DNA from 3 places in the Pseudarthrobacter siccitolerans genome. Region 2 is predicted to be linked to each of the others. Evidence: riboswitches for the same ligand, from Rfam matches in the RefSeq annotation. Region 2 holds a riboswitch; each other region holds the start of a gene.
The links. Region 2 has a riboswitch for thiamine pyrophosphate ahead of QFZ36_RS05560 (FAD-dependent oxidoreductase). Riboswitches for the same ligand answer to the same signal wherever they lie in the genome.
Positions count from the first base shown of each region.

Region 1 (6,587 bases), 330 kb from region 2:
CGCGCGCAGGACCGTCGAAATCGCATCGCGCAGGTCCCGTTCGCTGATGCTCGACGGCGGCTCCATGGCCATCAGGGCCATGATCTGCAGCAGGTGGCTCTGGATCATGTCGCGGAGTGCGCCCGCGCCGTCGTAGTAGCGTGCCCGGCCCTCCAGCGCCAGGTCTTCGTCGAAAATGATCTCCACTTTTTCCACGTGATGCCGGTTCCAGACCGGCTCCAGGAAGTTGTTGGCGAACCGCAGACCCAGGATATTCAGCACCGTGGCCTTCCCCAGGAAGTGGTCCACCCGGTGGATGTGGTCCTCCGGGACCAGACGCGCCAGGGTCTGGTTCAGCGAATGGGCGGATTCCTCGCTGGAGCCGAAGGGCTTTTCCATCACCAGCCGCGTTCCGGCCGGCACCTGGTCCGGCCGGAGGGTTTCGCAGGCCAGCTGGCTGATCCGCGGCGGCAACGCGAAATAGACGGCCGTGGGACCCTCCAGGGTGGCCAGGGCCGCGGCCAGAGCACCGTCGGCGGTGACATCGAGCTGGTGGTAGACGGTTTCCTTTTCAAGGTCCTCCAAAGACGCCTGGCCTGCGGCATCGGCCGCTTCCGCCGACGCCGCAAAAGACTGATGCACCCTCTCCCGCCATTGCTCCGGCGTCCAGGGATCCGAGCCTGCCCCCACCAGCCGCAGCCCTGCCGCGCGGCCCGTGGCCACAAGGCGTGCGAGGCCCGGCAGGAGCAGCCGGCCTGTGAGGTCTCCGGAAGCGCCGAGGATGAGCAGGGTTTTTACCGTTGTTTGGCTCGTCATTTCGCCAGCATGCCACCTTGCGGGCCGGCTTGGTACCCTAGATAGTCGAGTCACGATCATCCACTGAAAGAAGTGCACGGCACGTGTTCAATTCACTCTCTGACCGGTTGACAGCAACCTTCAAGAATCTCCGCGGCAAGGGCCGCCTCACTGAGGCGGACGTTGATGCCACAGTGCGGGAGATCCGCCGCGCCCTCCTGGACGCGGACGTTGCCGTTCCCGTAGTCCGTGAATTTACAGCCCGGGTGCGCGAACGCGCCCTGGGCTCCGAGGTTTCGGGTGCACTGAACCCGAGCCAGCAGATCGTCAAGATCGTCAACGAGGAACTGGTGGAGATCCTGGGCGGCGAAACCCGCCGGATCCGCCTGGCCAAGAACGGCCCCACCATTATCATGCTGGCCGGCCTCCAGGGCGCGGGCAAAACCACCCTCGCCGGCAAGCTGTCCAAGTGGCTGAAGTCCCAGGGCCACAGCCCCATGCTGGTGGCCTGCGACCTGCAGCGCCCCAACGCTGTCACCCAGCTCCAGGTAGTGGGTGAGCGGGCCAAGGTACCGGTCTTCGCGCCCCACCCGGGAGCCACGTCCTCCGAACTGGACCACCCGGCCGGGGACCCGGTGGAGGTTGCCCGCGCCGGCGTTGAGGAAGCCCGCCAGAAGCTTCACGACGTCGTCATCGTGGACACCGCCGGCCGCCTCGGCGTCGACGCCGACATGATGGAGCAGGCACGCCAGATCCGCCGCGCCATCGTGCCCAACGAAGTCCTGTTCGTTATCGACGCGATGATCGGCCAGGACGCCGTAAACACGGCGCTCGCCTTCGACGAGGGCGTGAACTTCACCGGCATCGTCTTGTCAAAGCTCGACGGTGACGCCCGCGGCGGTGCCGCCCTCTCGGTCGCGTCGGTCACCGGCAAGCCCGTGATGTTTGCGTCCACGGGCGAAGGCCTGGATGATTTCGAACTCTTCCACCCGGACCGGATGGCCTCCCGCATCCTCGACATGGGCGACGTCCTGACGCTCATCGAGCAGGCCGAGAAGAACTGGGACAAGGACGAAGCTGCCAGGATGGCGAAGAAATTCGCCGACCAGGAAGACTTCACCCTTGAAGACTTCCTGGCCCAGATGCAGCAGATCCGCAACATGGGCTCCATGAAGAAAATGCTCATGATGATGCCCGGCGCGCAAAACATCCGCCAGCAGCTCGAGAACTTTGACGAGCGGGAAATTGACCGCGTCGAAGCCATCGTCCGGTCCATGACGCCCCATGAGCGCCTGGCCCCGAAGATCATCAACGGTTCACGCCGCGCACGCATCGCCCGTGGCTCCGGCGTGCACGTTTCCGAGGTGAACGGTCTGCTGGAGCGCTTTGCGCAGGCCCAGAAGATGATGAAGAAGATGGCCCAGGGCGGGATGCCGGGAATGCCCGGAATGCCAGGCATGCCCGGTGCCGGCGGCGGCGCACGGAAGAACGCGAAGAACGCCGCCCCCAAGAAGAAGGCCAAGTCCGGCAACCCGGCCAAGGCTGCCCAGGAGCGCAAGGACGCCGAGGCCCGCCGCGCGAACGCCGCCAAGGCGCTTCCCACCGGTGCCGCTTTCGGCCAGCAGGGCGGCGACTTCGATCCCTCGCAGCTGAACCTGCCCAAGGGTTTCGACAAGTTCCTCGGCAAGTAACAGCCCAACTGTGTAGCGCCAAGTGTCGTTTTGACCGCTCAAAACGACACTTGGCGCTACTCACTTAAGATGTCGGTGCCGTGGAATAGGGTTGGGTCATGTTCAAGCAGAGGGTAGTGTTCGTGCACGGCGCCGGCAGCTTCGGCTCCGCGGCCTGGCCGCGCCAGCACGGGATGGCACTGTCCTACGACGCACTGTTCCTCCGCCGCCACGGCTACGATCCTGTGGCCGAGCCTGTCGAGTCCTCCTTCGAGGAGGACGCCAGTATTGTGCTGCGGTCACTGGCCGACGACGGCAGGGGCGCCGCCGGCGGGCATGTTGTGGCCCATTCGCAAGGCGCTGTTGCGGCCATGATGGCCGCCGTCGAACGCCCGGATCTGGTCTTTTCCCTGACGCTGGTGGAGCCGGCCTGCCTGTCGCTCACCGCCGAACTGCCGGCCACCGCGGCCCACATCAGCCTCATGCGGCCCCTCTTCGACGCCCGGCACCAGATGAGCGACCAGGACTTCCAGCGGGAGTTCGTCCGGCGCGTCTATGCCACGGATCTGCAGCAACCGGCCACCGCCGAGGAAAAGCGTTCCGCCAGGCGGCTCCGGCTGCAGGCCCCGGCCTGGGAAGCCGCGCTGCACATCGTTCCCGGCGTGCCCACCCTGGTCCTCACCGGGGGATGGGAACCGCTCTACGAGGAGATCGCCGGGTACCTGCGGGAGACCGGCGCCCTGCACCGCACAGCGGCGGGAGGGCACCGGCCCCACGACTCCGTGGAGGGGGACCGCATCATCCGGTCCTTCATCCGGGACGTCAGCAGGCTGCAGGCGCCTAGGGCGTCCTGACGCCCTGGCTCCCGGCGGGAACGCTGAGCTCCGGCAAGTAGACCTTGCCGCCGGCGGCCAGGAATTCCTCGCTCTTTCCGCGCATCCCCGCCGCAGCATCGGCCAGTGCCGCCTGCGACGCCGCGGAACCGTATTCGTCCCGGATATCCTGGCTGATCCGCATGGAGCAGAACTTGGGGCCGCACATGGAGCAGAAGTGGGCTGTCTTGGCCGGTTCGGCGGGCAGCGTTTCGTCATGGAAGGCCTCGGCCGTCACCGGGTCCAGGGACAACGCGAACTGGTCGCGCCAGCGGAACTCGAACCGTGCCTTGGACAGCGCGTCATCGCGTTCGTGCGCACCGGGGTGGCCCTTTGCCAGGTCCGCTGCGTGGGCTGCGATCTTGTAGGTGATCACCCCGGTCTTGACATCGTCCTTGTTGGGCAGGCCCAGGTGTTCCTTCGGGGTGACGTAGCACAGCATGGCCGTACCGTAGCGGGCGATCTCGGTGGCACCGATGGCCGAGGTGATGTGGTCATAGCCTGGCGCCACGTCGGTGACCAGCGGCCCCAGTGTGTAGAACGGCGCGCCCTTGCACAACTCCTGCTGGCGTTCCACGTTCTCCCTCACCAGGTGGAACGGAACGTGGCCGGGGCCCTCCACCATCACCTGCACGTCGAATTCCCACGCGCGCTGCGTCAGCTCAGCCAGCGTGTCCAGTTCGGCAAACTGCGCCGCATCGTTGGCGTCCGCCGTCGCCCCCGGCCGCAGCCCGTCACCCAGGGAAAACGCGACGTCGTACTTGGCGAAGATTTCGCAGAGCTCGTCAAAGTGCGTGTAGAGGAAGTTCTCCTGGTGATGCGCGAGGCACCAGCCGGCCATGATGGAACCGCCGCGGGACACGATGCCCGTCACCCGGTTGGCCGTCAGGGGAACGTACCGGAGCAGGACACCGGCGTGGATGGTCATGTAGTCCACGCCCTGTTCGCACTGCTCAATCACGGTGTCGCGGAAAATTTCCCAGGTCAGTGCGTTCGCTTCGCCGTTGACCTTCTCGAGGGCCTGGTAGATGGGGACGGTCCCGATCGGAACAGGAGAGTTGCGGATGATCCACTCTCTCGTGGTGTGGATGTCGTCACCGGTGGAAAGATCCATCACGGTGTCCGCACCCCACTGGGTGGCCCACTGCAGCTTGTCCACCTCTTCCGCGATGGAACTGGTGACCGCCGAGTTGCCGATGTTCGCATTGATTTTCACCAGGAATGCCTTGCCGATGATCATCGGCTCGGACTCGGGGTGGTTGATGTTGTTGGGGATGATGGCCCGGCCGGCAGCTACTTCACTGCGAACCAGCTCGACGTCGCAGTTTTCCCGCAACGCCACAAACCGCATCTCCGGGGTAACAACACCCTGCCGTGCGTAGTGCATCTGCGTCACGGTCTTACCGTCGACGGCGCGGCGGGGCACCGGCCGCGCCCCCTTCCACTCCGCGCTGGCCGCCCCGCGGCGGACAGCCGAGCGGCCGTCGTCGAGCAGGTTCCGCCCGCGGCCGCCGTAGGTTTCCGTGTCGCCGCGGGCTTCGATCCACTCCGAGCGGAACGGGGTGAGGCCGCGGACGGGATCACTGCCCGGCCCGGCGGTGCGGTAGACGCGAAACGGCCCGTTGGGCTGGCCATTCGGTGAATCCGCCAGCGCTATCTCCGTGACCGGCACGCGGATTCCGGCCGCCTCGTCTTCGATAAACGCCAGGGAATGGTTCTTCAGCGACTGCGTGACAGGAGGCTGGTCCTGGCCGCCGGCCGCCGCGCCGGACGGGTTTTGGGCAGGGTTAAGCTGTGCATTTGATGTACTCAAGGAATACTCACTTCCTTCGCCGGCATTACCCGGACAGGTTCAACGGTCGCAGGCTGCGTCAGCCCGATCTCAGCCCCTGCAAGGGCACCCGTGTGGTCACCAAGAAGCTACCACAGCAGGGAGCGGGGCCCGTGTCACATCCGGCAGTGCTAGCCTGTCGGGGCGGGAAAAGAGGTAAATCCATGGCAGAAATCATCCAGTTCGACGGCGCCGTGCTGACCGGCCCGGACACCGAGGCACGCGGGCTCTGGTCCGTTGACGGCAGGCTTACGTTCCGCCGGCCGGCGGGGGAACCGGACAGGATCCTGGACGGCTGGGTACTGCCGGGGTTGGTTGACGCCCACTGCCATATCGGCCTGGGACCCGGAGGCGCCGTCGACGAAGCGACGGCGGAAGAACAATCAAGAACCGACCTTAACGCGGGCGCGCTGCTGGTCCGGGATGCGGGTTCCCCTGCCGACACCCGCTTCCTCCAGGGCAGCCGCCATGCCCCGGTGCTGATCCGTGCCGGGAGGCATGTCGCCAGGACCCGCCGGTATCTCCGGGGCTTCGCCGAGGAAGTGGAACCCGACGGGCTGGTCGAAGCCGTACGCAAGCAGGCACGCGACGGCGACGGCTGGGTCAAGCTCGTGGGGGACTGGATAGACCGCGGCGCCGGTGACCTGGCGCCGTCGTTTCCCGCCGCCGTCGTCAGGGACGCCGTCCAGGCTGTGCACGACGAAGGCGCCCGGATCACTGCTCACTGCTTTGCCGAAGAAACGCTGGACCAGATGCTGGACGCGGACATCGACTGCATAGAACATGCCACCGGACTGCTCCCGCGGCACCTTCCGCGGTTCGCTGAGCAGGGTGTGCCCATTGTGCCCACGCTCATCAACATCGCCACTTTTCCGGATATCGCGGCGCAGGCGGAGCCCAAGTTCCCGCGCTACGCCGCCCATATGCGCGCACTGTGGGAATGCCGTGCCCAGCGGGTGGCAGAGGCTTTCGAGGCCGGCGTGAAGATCTACGCCGGCACGGACGCGGGCAGCGTCATCCGGCACGGAAGGATCGGAGACGAAATCCTGGCCCTCCACCACGCCGGACTGCCCGTCACCGCCGCGCTGGACGCGGCATGTTGGGGCGCCCGGGAGTGGCTCGGCGCCGAAGCGCTCACCGAAGGTGCCCGGGCCGACGTCGTGCTGTGCGCGGAAGATCCGCGGCAGGTTCCCGAAACGGTGCAAAGGTTGGCCCACGTGGTGCTGGGAGGACGGATCGTTCGCTGAGGCGAAAAGTCCCGAAAGCTACTTGGAATAAATTGAAGCTTCAAGTAATTTTAATAGTGACAGGCCCACCACCCCGACGGGCCACAGCACCGGGAGTTTTCAATGACTGCACAAGCCGCAACCCAGGATCTCCTTCCTGCCGAACTCACCATGGGCACCGTGATGCTCAAGGTGGGCGACATGAAGGTCATGA
Region 1 covers NZ_JAUSXB010000001.1:859,648-866,234, reverse strand. Annotated here, with positions in the region: gene QFZ36_RS04140 (glucose-6-phosphate dehydrogenase) at 1-795, opposite strand, end outside; gene ffh (signal recognition particle protein) at 879-2,465, shown strand; gene QFZ36_RS04130 (alpha/beta fold hydrolase) at 2,564-3,298, shown strand; gene thiC (phosphomethylpyrimidine synthase ThiC) at 3,285-5,129, opposite strand; TPP riboswitch at 5,124-5,231, opposite strand; gene QFZ36_RS04120 (amidohydrolase family protein) at 5,312-6,394, shown strand; gene QFZ36_RS04115 (VOC family protein) at 6,497-6,587, shown strand, end outside.
Region 1: another riboswitch for thiamine pyrophosphate. It lies ahead of thiC (phosphomethylpyrimidine synthase ThiC); the one in region 2 lies ahead of QFZ36_RS05560 (FAD-dependent oxidoreductase).

Region 2 (6,587 bases):
TGTTGTCGTGCTTGGTGGGCCAGCGGTTCTTGGCCCGGGCCCCGTAGTCGTAGGCCCAGATGATCTCGTTCAAAAAGCACTCGCGGCCGAAGATCGCATCCAGCATCACCTTGGCATAGTGCACCTCGCGGTAGTCCAGGTGCAGGTACAGCGTTCCGTCTTCGGCCAGCAGGCGCCACGCCTCAACGAGCCGCGGCTCAAGGAAGGACCAGTAGTCGCTGAAAGCGTCGTCGTAGCGGTGCAGTGCGCCCTTGATGGTGTCGTAGGAGCGCCCTTTGAATCCGAAGCGGTCCCCTGTGCCCTCCGCGTTGGCCACCATGGTGGTCTGCTGGCGCTGCTGGGGCCGGCCGGTATTAAACGGCGGATCCACGTATATGAGTGTGAAGGCGCCGTCCGGCAGCGAGGGGAGGAACTCCGCGTTGTCCGCGTGAACCACCAGGCTGCTGCCGTCCGGCGCCCAGACGGTGTCAGTCATGAAGGGTATTAGGCCTCGGTGCTGCCAGGCTGCGCGGTATTTTCGCCGGCCACTACCTCGCCGTTGCGGCGGCGGGTCCGTGTGCGGGGGCGCCGTGTACGCGAGGGCTGTTCCGTGTCGGTCGTTGCCGGGGTTTCGCTGGCAGCGGCAGGGTTTTCGGCTGCGTCGGACGTACGACGGCGGCGCTCACCGGAGCGGCTTGTGTCGCCCCCGGTGCGTCCGCCTTCGCGGTTTCCGCCCCGGCCTTCGCGGCCACGGTTGTCCCGTTCGCGGTTGTCCCGTTCACGGGGACGTCCGCCGTCGCGGCCGCTGCGGGTGTTTTTCTTGCCGGTCTCGCCCAGGTCTTCAAGGACCTCGGCGTCAACCCCGGCAAGGGTGCGCTTGTCGCGCGGCAAACGGCCCTTGGTTCCCTCGGGGATGTCCAGGTCCTCGTAGAGGTGCGGCGAGGACGAGTACGTTTCAATGGGTTCAGGCACGCTCAGGCCCAACGCCTTGTTGATCAGGCCCCAGCGCGGCATGTCGTCCCAGTCCACGAAGGTGACGGCAGTGCCCTTGTTGCCGGCGCGGCCGGTGCGGCCTACGCGGTGCAGGTAGATCTTCTCGTCTTCCACGCACTGGTAGTTGATGACGTGGGTGACGTCCTCGACGTCGATGCCGCGGGCAGCGACGTCGGTTGCCACGAGGACGTCCACCTTGTTGTTGCGGAAGGCCCGGAGAGCCTGCTCACGGGCGCCCTGGCCCAGGTCGCCATGGATGGCGGCGGCAGCGAACCCGCGGTCCACCAGCTCCTCGGCCACCTTGGCGGCGGTGCGCTTGGTCTTGGTGAAGATGATGGTGCGTCCGCGGCCCCTGGCCTGGAGGATGCGGGCCACCACCTCGATCTTGTCCATGCTGTGGGCGCGGTAGATCAGCTGGCGGATATCGCGCTTGGTCAGGCCTTCATCCTCCGGATCCGCTGCGCGGATGTGGGTGGGCTGCGTCATGTAGCGGCGGGCCATGGCGATGACGGGACCGGGCATGGTGGCGGAGAACAGCAGGGTCTGGCGCACCGCCGGCGTCGCGGCGATGAGGGTTTCGACGTCCGGCAGGAAGCCCAGGTCAAGCATCTCGTCCGCTTCGTCCAGGATGACGATCTTGACGTTCTTCAGGCTCAGGTGCTTCTGCTTGAAGAGGTCGATGAGGCGGCCCGGGGTGCCCACCACAACCTCCACGCCATTCTTCAGGGCTTCCACCTGGGGCTCATACGCGCGGCCGCCATAGATGGTCGCGATGCGGGCGTTCCGCTTGCGGGAGGCGGTTTGCAGGTCATTGGCCACCTGCACCGCGAGTTCGCGGGTGGGGACGATGACCAGGGCCTGCGGCGCGCCGGGGACCGCGAGCTTTTCGTAGCCGGGATCGTCCTGGCCCACTACCCGCTGGAGGGCGGGGATGCCGAATCCAAGGGTCTTGCCGGTGCCGGTCTTGGCCTGGCCGATGATGTCATGGCCGGACAGCGCCACCGGCAGGGTCATGGCCTGGATGGGGAAAGGGTGGGTGATTCCGGCGTCGGCCAGGGATTCCACGATGTCGGCGCGCACGTTGTAGTCCGCGAAGGATTTTTCCGCAATCTCGTGGGGCTTCTCGTCCGAGATGATGGTCTCTTCCGGCTCGATGGTCTCGGTGCCGGACTCGTCGGTCAGAAGCTGGTGGGTATGCAATTCACTCACTGGGGAGTTTCCTTATTCATTTGGGCATTGGCGCTGCCTGCTCAACGGGCCTGCCGTCAGGCGGTTCCGGAGCACGCTCGGGCGCACAAGCAATTCCAGTGGAAGCCGATCGCGGGCTATCTAAATGCTGGCACTGGTGACCAACGGGTAAATCTCAAGATCGCGTAGGGGCGGGCTTGTTGGTTTCAAATCAAGGAAATCAACGACCGGGCATCCATTTCTACACCTTCAGTCTAGCCGCAGGGAGCCCAAATACCGGCTTTGGCTCTTCCAGGGAACTTTGCCGCCGCTACTGCACCAGCTCGAAATGGACTTCGCGTGTTGCGATATCCGACGAAAGAAGGCGCACCCGGACCTTGGTTCCGGGCTCCAGTTCACCGGCACAGCGGGCGGTCACGGCGGGGTCCCTGATCTGGATGATCCCTGAACCGCCGTTGCCGTTGCCGTTCTTCCCGGTCCCGTTGCCGTTGCCGTTGCCGTTTTTGCCGTTTTCTTTTTGCGGCTTCGACCCGGAAATCACAATCGCTTCGAACTCCTGGCCCACGTGGTTGACCAGCAGCGCAGCCTCCACCGTGTCCAGGGCCATCCGCTCCATCCGCGACGCCAGCTGGTCCGAACCGGCCATGATCTCCGGCAGGGTTGGCAGCGCTTCCCGCGCCCAGCCCGGCACCTTCCCGCCGTTGCTCAAGGCCTCGCAGATGACCAGGACAAAGCGGTCAACCAGGCGTCGCAACGGAGCAGTGGTGTGCGCGTAGGCGGCACCGATGGCAGACTGGACGGCCTCTTCCGGCACGGAACCGTCAAAGGCTGTGTAGGCGGCGCCGCGGAACAGCATGCCGGCGGAGTGCATGATGGACAGCTGGCGGGGATCGGTGGGGTCCAGGCTCCGCAGGTATTCCCCGTAGTTGACTTCGCCGTCCCAGGGCTTGCCCAGGGCTTCGGTCTGCAGCCGGAAATGGTTCAGGGAGCGCTCGTCCGGGGACGGCATGGTGCGCAGGATGCCCACCTTACCCGTGAGCATGAGGCGGGCGGCCGTCATTCCCGTCAGCAACGAGATCTGCGCGTTCCAGTCCTCCACGGGAAGCTGGGGAGCGGCGTCAATCCGGTAGCCGCCGTCGGGCAGCTGGACGATCTCCTGATCGGGCATGTTCAGGCTGGCGCCCCCGCGGGCCCGCTCCAGCTCCACACGCTTGAGCCCCACCTCTTTGAGGAGCCGCAGCACCGGCGGGGCGGTCCCGGCGTCGAGTTGGGCCTGCGCGCCCTTGTAGCTGAGCTTGGCCCGGCTGCGGATACGTGCCCGCCGGACGGCGGCAGACGTGACCTCGGCGGCACCGTCGAGCCGGAAATCCCAGACGAACGCAGAGCAGTCCTGGTCAGGAAGGAGGCTGCCGGCCTGCTCACTGATGATTTCCGGATGCAGCGGGATCCGTCCGTCCGGGGCATAGAACGTCTGCCCGCGGCGGCGTGTTTCCGCGTCCAAAGGTCCGCCGGGCGTCACGAACGCCGGCACATCCGCGATGGCGTAAAGCACGTGGTACCCGTCGGCGTCGGGCTCTATGAACAAAGCCTGGTCCAGGTCGGTGGAGGACGCAGGATCGATAGTGACGAACTCGACGGCGGTCAGGTCGTAGGCGGGAAGCTGCAGGGCTTCCACGGCTGCTTTGGCGTCCGCCACGGCCTCGTCCGGGTACGGGCCGGGCAGCTCCAGCTCGGCGCGCAGCGCACCAAGTGCCGCCTCGAGCGCGTTTTTGTGCTCGTGGACGTTGGGAGCCAGCCGATGGTGTGACACGAAAATCAGCCTAACTCGAATTCCCGCCATAATGCAGGCATCCTGGCCGGGAGCGGACCAGTGCGAAACGCTGCGTCAGGAGCCTCAGGTAGCGGGGGCGTCCAGGGCGGCAAGGAGTGAAGCGGCGGCGGCTGCCGGATCGTCGGCTTCCGTGATGGCGCGGACCACCACGATCCGCCGGGCGCCCGCTTCCACCACTTGCTCCACGTTGCCGTGGTCGATACCGCCGATGGCAAACCAGGGGACACCGCCGTCGGCCTGTCCTTCCTGCGCCGACGCGCGCGCAGCCCCGGCAGCGTACTTCACCAGCTCAAGCCCCACGGCGCTCCGTCCCGGCTTGGTGGGGGTTGCCCACACCGGGCCAACGCAGAAGTAGTCCAGCCCCGCCGGACCGGCGGCCGCGGCGAGGGCGGCGTCCACTTGCGCGGGAGCGTGGCTTGACAGGCCGATGGCCGCGTTGCCGTTGAGCAGGGTGCGGGCGGCGGCCAGGGGCAGGTCCTTCTGGCCAATGTGGAACACCGGTGCCCCGGACAGCACCGCGATGTCCGCCCGGTCGTTGACAGCCCACAGCCTGCCATGCCGCTCCGCGGTTTCCTTCAGGACGGCCAGGAGCTCCAGCTCCTCGGCGGCCTCGATGGATTTGTCCCGGAGCTGGATGATGTCCACTCCGCCGGCAAACGCGGCATCCACGAACTGCCCGAAATCGCCGCGGTCCTTCCGGGCATCCGTGCAGAGGTACAGGCGCGCCGTGCTGAGGCCATTGCTGATCTTGGTAGTGCTGAGGACATCGGTTGCGGCGGCAGGAGTGTGGGACACATTCATGGGGGCAAGCCTAGTTCCTCTACACTTGCCTCGTACTGCGGGAGCCTGCGGCAGCTGTCACAAAGCGCCGGGCTGAGAGGGCGTCAGAGCCGACCGCTTGACCTGATCCGGCTAGTACCGGCGTAGGGAAGGAGACACACTTGGGCGCACCATCCAAGCCCGGCGCAGCGGAACAGCTATCTGCGCCTGCCGGCGCCATCCGCGCCGATGTCGCCGTAATCGGCGGCGGAGTCATCGGCCACGGCATCGCCTGGGAGGCGAAACGCTCGGGACGTTCCGTGGTGCTCATCGATGACGCACCGGGCTCCGGGGCCAGCTGGGCTGCCGCCGGAATGCTGGCCCCCGTCAGCGAGCTGCACTACCAGGAGGAGGACCTCCTCGAACTGATGCTGGACGCTTCGGCCCGCTGGCCCGCATTTGTTGCCGGCCTCCGCGTCGCATCAGGTGCTGATCCGGGATACATCACGACGCCGACCCTCGCCGTGGGCGCCGACGCCGCCGACCGCCGTGCGCTGATGGACCTGCGCGCCGTGCAGCAGGCCAACGGACTCACCGTGGAACCCCTCACCGTCCGCGAAGCCCGCAAACGGGAAGCGCTGCTTAGCCCGGCCATCGCCTGCGCACTGGACACCCCGGCAGACCACCAGGTGGACCCGCGGCTGCTGGTGGACTGCCTCCGCCGCGGCCTCGCTGACTCCGGCAGCGGGAACGGAACCCGCAACGAAGGTCCCGTCAGCGGGATTGGAGGAAGCGGCACGGCAGCAGCCGGCGCCGTCGACGGCTATGCAGTGCCGGAGAAGGCACAAGCGCTGCTGTGGCAGGACGGCGCGGTTGCGGGCGTTCAGCTTGCCGGCGGGGGAACCGTGCTTGCCGGCGAAACGGTCGTGGCGAACGGGCTGCACGCTGCAGAACTGGAGTCCCTGCCCGAGGGCCTGCACCTTCCGCTGCGGCCCGTCTATGGGGACATCCTGCGGCTCGCAGTGCCCCCGCATCTGCGGCCGCTGGTGACGTCCACCGTCCGGGGGCTGGTGCATGGCGTTCCGGTGTATATCGTTCCGCGCCGGGACGGCACCGTGGTGATCGGGGCAACGCAGCGCGAAGACGCACCGTCCGCCGCCGGCGCAGTTTCCGCCGGCGGCGTCTACCAGCTCCTCCGCGACGCGCAGGTGCTGCTTCCCGCCGTCGCCGAACTTGAACTCCTGGAGTGCACCGCCCGGGCACGCCCCGGAACGCCGGACAACGCACCGCTGCTGGGCCGGGTACCCGCCCCGGACGGCGCGGGCCAGGCTGGCAAACACGTTCGCGGCCTCATCATCGCCACCGGGTTCTTCCGCCACGGCGTCCACCTGGCGCCGGCCGCCGCCGCCATCTGCCGGGACCTCCTGGACGGCCGCGAGGACCCCCGCTGGGCGCCCTTCAACCCCGCCCGCTTTGCCGGCGCCGCAACCGCCCGCGCCGCAACCACCCCCCTCCCAACAGGCCGCCTGAGCCACCAACCGCAGACAAAGGAAACAGTATGAACATCACCTTGAACGGAACGCTGCACCCCGTGCCGGACGGTGCTTCCATCACGCTGCTCGTCAGCCAGGTCACCGGCCGGCCCCTCGGTGCAGACGGCCAGGCCACGGACGGGCAAAAACTCGGCGTGGCCGTGGCACACAACGCCCAGGTAGTACCGCGCAGCCAGTGGTTCGCCACCGCGCTCGCGGACGGCGACGAGGTTGAACTCGTCACGGCTGTGCAGGGAGGCTGACCATGAGCGAAACCACTACCGCTGCAGCCCCCTCCGTGCTGC
Region 2 covers NZ_JAUSXB010000001.1:1,187,718-1,194,304, reverse strand. Annotated here, with positions in the region: gene QFZ36_RS05580 (DNA-methyltransferase) at 1-475, opposite strand, end outside; gene QFZ36_RS05575 (DEAD/DEAH box helicase) at 484-2,181, opposite strand; gene QFZ36_RS05570 (RNB domain-containing ribonuclease) at 2,471-3,970, opposite strand; gene thiE (thiamine phosphate synthase) at 4,055-4,792, opposite strand; TPP riboswitch at 4,820-4,938, shown strand; gene QFZ36_RS05560 (FAD-dependent oxidoreductase) at 4,933-6,312, shown strand; gene thiS (sulfur carrier protein ThiS) at 6,309-6,545, shown strand; gene QFZ36_RS05550 (thiazole synthase) at 6,548-6,587, shown strand, end outside.

Region 3 (6,587 bases), 420 kb from region 2:
CAGGTCCTCCGCTGTGAGCAGCACTTGGCTGACTGTCACTCCGTGCGCTCCGAAGGCCTGCGTGTAGCGGGCCATCAGCAGGCCCTGCCCCACGCTGGCCGCGGCCTGCTGGGTTGCGAGGTCGCGCGGGCGCTTGGCCAGGCCCAGGGGGGCCAGGCCGGCGGCGATGGCACCAGAGGACACGAGGATAATCTCCGTGCCGGTATTGCGCTTGGCTGCCAGGGCGTTGGCGAGGGCAGTCAGCGACTCCTCGGAGATGCCGCCCTTGATACTGGTCAGCGACGACGAACCGACCTTGACCACGATCCTGCCCGCGTTGGCGAGCAGGCTCCTGTCCACGGACCGGGGAAGCGGCTCCGCGGCTGCAGCCCTAGAACTCATTGTCTGCGTCCAGTCCACTCTCCTTGAGTGGCTTGGCAACCCGCCGGCTGCTCACGGACTCGGTCCAGATGCCGGCCTTGCGTTCTGCCTCAAGTTCGGCCCGAGCCGCCGCCTTGGCGTCCTTGCGTTCCTGCTGCTCATCGCGCTTCTGGCCGCGGGTGGGGCGGTCGCCGATATCGGCGAAGCGGATGTCGGTACCACGGGGCGACGCCAGGAGCTCGGCACCGGCCATCATGGTGGGCTCCCAGTCGAAGACCACGCCGTCGTCCCCGCCGATCACCACGGTGTCGCCGGGCTTTGCGCCCTGCTTGAACAGTTCGGTCTCCACGCCGAGCTTGGCGAGGCGGTCGGCCAGGTAGCCGATGGCCTCTTCGTTGGTGAAGTCCGTTTGCTTGACCCAGCGTTCCGGCTTTTCGCCGAGGACGCGGAACAGCGGCTCCAGGCCCTTCTCCTCACGGCGGATTTTGAAGCCGGATTCGTTGACAGCACGCGGCCGCAGGACAGCCGGCTGGACCTTTGGCGGGGCGGTTGCCACGGCATCGCGCGCGGCCTTGACGATTCCGGCCATGGCGAAGCCGAGCTGGCGCAGGCCCTCGTGGCTGGTGGCTGAGACTTCGAACACCTGGTAGCCGCGGGATTCAAGCTCCGGACGCACGAAATCAGCCATGTCCTTGCCGTCAGGCAGGTCCACCTTGTTCAAAGCCACCAGTCGGGGGCGGTGGTTCAGCGGAACCACATCACCGTCCTGGCCGGCGTAGCTCATGTCCACCGCGTACTTTTCGAGTTCGGCCTCGATGACGGCCAGGTCCGAAAGGGGGTCGCGGTCCGATTCAAGGGTGCCGCAGTCCAGGACGTGGACCAGCGCGGCGCAGCGCTCCACGTGGCGCAGGAAGTGGTGGCCCAGGCCCTTGCCCTCGCTGGCGCCTTCGATGAGGCCGGGGACGTCGGCGATGGTGAAGCGCACATCCCCCGCCTGGACGACGCCCAGGTTGGGAACGAGCGTGGTGAACGGGTAGTCGGCGATTTTAGGCCGGGCGGCAGACATGGCAGCGATAAGGCTGGACTTGCCAGCGGACGGGAAGCCCACCAGGGCGATGTCCGCGATGGATTTGAGCTCGAGGACGATGTCGCTGGATTCGCCTTCGATCCCGAGCAGGGCGAAACCGGGGGCGCGCCGTTTCTGCGACGAAAGGGCAGCATTGCCCAGGCCGCCGATGCCGCCGGCCGCGGCCACGTACTGGGCGCCTTCGCCTACGAGGTCCGCGAGGACTGTGCCGTCCTTGGACTTGACGACTGTGCCGTCCGGGACGGGGAGGATGAGCGTCTCGCCGTTCTTGCCGCCGCGCCAGTCACCCATGCCGGGCCCGCCGTTGGTGGCGTGGCGGTGGGGTGCGTGGTGGTAGTCGAGGAGGGTGGTCGTCTGGTGGTCCACGCGCAGGATCACGTCGCCGCCGTTGCCGCCGTCGCCGCCGTCGGGACCGCCGAGTGGCTTGAACTTCTCACGGTGGACGGAGACGCACCCGTTGCCGCCGTTACCGCCGGATACGTGCAGTACTACCCGGTCTACAAAGCTGGCCACGTGGATCTCCTCAATGCTGTTTCCTGGACGCCGCCAGGCGCCAAGAAGATTGTAATGCGGTTAAAAGAACAGTGGAGCGGACCAACTGGCCCGCTCCACCGCTTCAGAACTATTTGTTACTCTGCAGCTGCAGCAGCAACGATGTTGACGACGCGACGACCGCGGCGGGTACCGAATTCAACGGCTCCCGGGGTCAGTGCGAACAGGGTGTCGTCGCCGCCACGGCCAACGCCGGCGCCCGGGTGGAAGTGGGTGCCGCGCTGGCGGACGATGATCTCGCCTGCGGAAACTACCTGGCCGCCGAAGCGCTTGACGCCGAGGTACTGAGCGTTGGAATCACGACCGTTGCGAGTGGAGCTCGCGCCCTTTTTATGTGCCATCTGAAATGCCTGCCTCTAAATTCTGGGGAATCTGCTGAAAAACCTGAACAGTAACGAAGGTTACTGGATACCGGTGATCTTGACCTTGGTCAGTTCCTGACGGTGACCCTGGCGCTTCTTGTAACCGGTCTTGTTCTTGAACTTCTGGATGACAATCTTCGGACCACGGAGGTCGTTCAGGATCTCAGCCGTAACGGTTACCTTGGCCAGGTCAGCAGCGGCTGTGGTGACCTTGTCACCGTCAACCAGGAGCAGTGCGGGCAGCTGAATGGTGCTGCCAGCTCCACCGGCGACGCGGTTCAGGGTAACGAAGTCTCCGACGGAAACCTTCTCTTGCCGGCCGCCTGCGCGGACAATCGCGTACACCACTTGGGAACTCACTTCTCTCGACGTTTATAACTAAATTTGCGTGCGGAACCGACTATCAAAAGCCTGGTTTCTCGCTGTGCCTCAACGCCGTGGGGTCATAACCCAAGTGTTGGCGTAAGCACCGAAGATCCAGAATACGCTAATTTTGTCTTCGGCCGCAAATGAGGCTGGTTCCCGGCGGTTTGCTGTGATAGGTACCACAGCTCAGGTCCGGCGTCCGCACCCTGCCCCACCATAGTACCGGTCCGCCCGCCGGCAACTGCTCAGGAGTGCAGGCGCGGCGCGTCGAAGAAGTCCACTTCAAGGCGGCAGGACTGCTTGAACGCGGTGATCATGGCCTCCCGGTCCGCGGCCGAGGCCTTGCGCCCCGCCTCATCCACGATGGCAATTGCCTGCCGGGTGGCAGCGGCAAAGTCCTCGTCGGCGTACGTGCGCAGCCAGGCGGCGTACGGGTGCCCGGCAGGTTCGCCGGCGGCCAGGAACTGGGCGTGCAGCGTGGCGCCCACCTCTGCGTAAAGCCAGAAGCAGGGCAGGACGGCGGCCGCCAGGACCGCGTAGCTGCCCGACGCCGATGCTGCAGTGAGGTGGTCGACGTAGGCCTTTGTTACCGGGCCGAGCTGGGGCTGGATGGAACGGGTGCTCAGCCAGGAGCGGTGCAGTTCGGACTCGACTTCCAGGCACTGACTGGCTGAGCCTGCCCAGAAGAGCTGTTCAGCCTCCGTTGGCGCCAAGGCACTGGCCCGCGCCAGCACGCGGGAATATCCGTTCAGGTAGATGGCGTCCTGCGCGAGGTAATACGCGAACTCCTTCTCCTCCAGGCTGCCGGAAGCCAGGCCGCGGATGAAGTCCAGGGCGTAGATGTCATCCAGGTCCTTGCGGGCGTCGGTCCAGAGCCGTGCGGCGAAGCTCCCTTCGGACGGAAGTGGCTGCAGGTGGTGGAAGTGGTGGACCGGGCCGTTGCCGCTGCCCACCTCCAACGTTCCGGACGCTTCCAGGGCGCCGGCCAACCACGGTTTGACTTCGCGGAGCGAGGCCTCCCAGTCCCCCAGCCGCGCCTGGGCAGCTGCCATCGCGGAGGACAGCGAACAGCCGGTGCCGTGGCTGTTGCGGGTAGCCACGCGCTCCCCCTGCAGCACTACCACTTCCCCGGACAGCAGGCCCGCGGTGTTGACCAGGGCGTCCGGGCATTCGTTGCCGTCCAGGTGTCCGCCTTTGACCAGCACGGTAGCCCCAGTGGCGGCGGAGAGGGCGCGGCCCTGCTCCAGGGCGCCGGCCCAGCTCCGCTGGACTTCGCCGCCAACCAGCATTGCGAGCTCAGCCAGGTTGGGGGTGATGAGGTGCGCCAGCGGCAGGAGTGCCTGCAGCGCGGCTTCGGCGGACTCCTGCAGCAGCCGGTCGCCGCTGGTGGCAACCATTACGGGGTCCAGGACCACGACGGCGGGACGAACCTTGCGGAGCCAGTCCCCCACCACCTCGATCACCTCCGCGCTGCCGAGCATTCCGATCTTGACGGCATCGATGCCGATGTCGTCGCTGACGGCGTCAAGCTGCGCGGCCAGGAACCCGGCAGGTGGTACGTGCACGGACCGGACGCCCTGGGTGTTCTGGGCAGTGAGGGCCGTGATGACGGCCATCCCGTAGCCGCCGAAGGCCGCGATGCTTTTGAGGTCGGCTTGGATGCCGGCGCCGCCGGAGGGATCGGAACCGGCAATGGAAAGCACCCGGGGTATCGGGCGGCCCGGCGCGGCGGGCAGAAAAAAGGTTGCCGGAGCCGGTGACGGTGTGGCAGTGGGCATTGCAAGAGTCGCAGACAAGAGACATCCCTTCGCCGGTGCTAGCCGGACAGGTTCAACGGGTGTGGATCTCAGCCGGCTCTCTGCGCGGCACCCCGTGTCGGTTCCCCAGCCTAGCTTTTTTTGACGACGGCAGGCAGAAGGTGACACAGTGCGACCGGCCGGGCTTTGAATTCTGCTGGCAGCCGGGACACCTTGAGCGCAGATACAGGAATGCCCGGCCGGCCACGGTTGGTGGCCCGCCGGGCATTCCTGGTGATAGTCAGCGTTACTTGACCCTTTAGAGCTCCGAGGCCGGAACTCCTACGCCCAGGATGATGGGCGCGTCGGCTGGCTTCGCAGCCGGCGTGCCGGCGCCTGTGTTTGCAGTGCCCGTGTTTCCCGTACTGGCAGGCTCGGGTGCCTTGGCCTGGTGGGAATGGCCCGTGCCGGCGGCAGCAACGTTCTCGTGCTGCTCGACGGCGGTTTCGTTGGCGGCACCCTGGGCACGGCTGGCACTGCGGTGGCGCCGGGGCCGCCGTTGCCGCGACTGCTCCAGCGTGTGGTCGCTGTAGTCCTTCTCGGGTGCTTCTACGCGCTGCTGGGCCGGCTGCGCTTCGGGTTCCGTCGTCGCCGGCTGGCCAAGGTGGGCGAAAGCCTCTGCAAGCCGGTCCAGGGTCAGGGCCGGCCGCGGCTGCTGCTCGTCCGCGTGCTCAACGAACGGCAACGCGACCTTCTCGCCGCCGAAGGTGAGCACGGCAGCCGGCCGGGTATCGGCGTCGGGCTTCTCCACGGCCTGTTGCCTGGCTGCGGCCACTTCATCGTCGTGCACGTGCGCTGCGTGCGCCGCTGCGGCGATGTTGGCCAGGGCAAGCCTGGTGGCTTCCGCTTTGGCGTGCCGCTCGGCGTCCGACGGGTCGGGGTGAACGGTGTGTACCTGGACGGCAGCAGCGGGCGCTGCTTCAGGCTGCTGGCCGTTGCGGCCGCGCCGCCGTTTGCGGTCGGGGCGGGCAGCGGACTGGTTGTTGTCCGGACGCTGGCTGTCGGGGCGGCTGCCTTCGCTGCGGACTTCCGGCCTGCTGTCAGAGCGCTGGACGTGGTGCTCGGCGGCCACGATGTTGGCCCGGCGGTGCTCCACGGGGTCGTCGTGGGTGACGATGCCGCGGCCCGCGCACGTTTCGCACTGCTCGCCAAACACTTCGAGCAGCCCGGTACCCATCCGCTTGCGCGTCATCTGCACCAGACCCAGCGAGGTCACTTCTGCCACCTGGTGCTTGGTGCGGTCACGGCCCAGGCATTCCACCATCCGGCGGAGTACCAGGTCGCGGTTGGATTCGAGCACCATGTCGATGAAGTCGATGACGATGATGCCGCCGATGTCGCGCAGCCGGAGCTGGCGGACCACTTCCTCCGCAGCCTCGAGGTTGTTCTTGGTCACCGTCTCTTCGAGGTTGCCGCCGCTGCCGGTGAACTTGCCCGTGTTGACGTCCACCACGGTCATGGCTTCGGTACGGTCGATCACCAGCGAACCGCCGGAAGGAAGGAAGACCTTGCGTTCCAGCGCCTTGTGGATCTGCTCGTCGATGCGCCAGGCCGTGAAGATGTCCTGGTCCTTGGTCCACTTCTCGAGGCGGCCCACCAGGTCCGGAGCCACGTACGTGACATAGGCCTCGATGGTGTCCCAGGCTTCCTCGCCGGAGACGATCAGTTTGGAAAAGTCCTCGTTGAAGACGTCGCGGACCACCTTGATGGTGAGGTCCGGCTCGCCGTAGAGCAGCTCCGGGGCAAGGATCTTGGTGGACTTCGACTGGCTCTCGATGCCCTCCCACTGCGCGCGCAGCCGGTTGATGTCGTGCGTCAGCTCTTCCTCCGACGCGCCCTCTGCGGCGGTACGCACAATAACGCCGGCCTGCTCCGGAAGGCGGTCCTTCAGGATGCGCTTGAGGCGGTTGCGTTCGACGTCGGGCAGCTTGCGGGAGATGCCGGTCATGGAACCGCCGGGTACGTACACCAGGTAGCGGCCCGGCAGCGAGATCTGGCTGGTCAGGCGGGCGCCCTTGTGGCCCACCGGGTCCTTGGTCACCTGGACCAGGACGGTATCGCCTG
Region 3 covers NZ_JAUSXB010000001.1:763,608-770,194, forward strand. Annotated here, with positions in the region: gene proB (glutamate 5-kinase) at 1-381, opposite strand, end outside; gene obgE (GTPase ObgE) at 371-1,960, opposite strand; gene rpmA (50S ribosomal protein L27) at 2,077-2,340, opposite strand; gene rplU (50S ribosomal protein L21) at 2,401-2,709, opposite strand; gene QFZ36_RS03660 (bifunctional hydroxymethylpyrimidine kinase/phosphomethylpyrimidine kinase) at 2,973-4,505, opposite strand; TPP riboswitch at 4,513-4,610, opposite strand; gene QFZ36_RS03665 (ribonuclease E/G) at 4,783-6,587, opposite strand, start outside.
Region 3: another riboswitch for thiamine pyrophosphate. It lies ahead of QFZ36_RS03660 (bifunctional hydroxymethylpyrimidine kinase/phosphomethylpyrimidine kinase); the one in region 2 lies ahead of QFZ36_RS05560 (FAD-dependent oxidoreductase).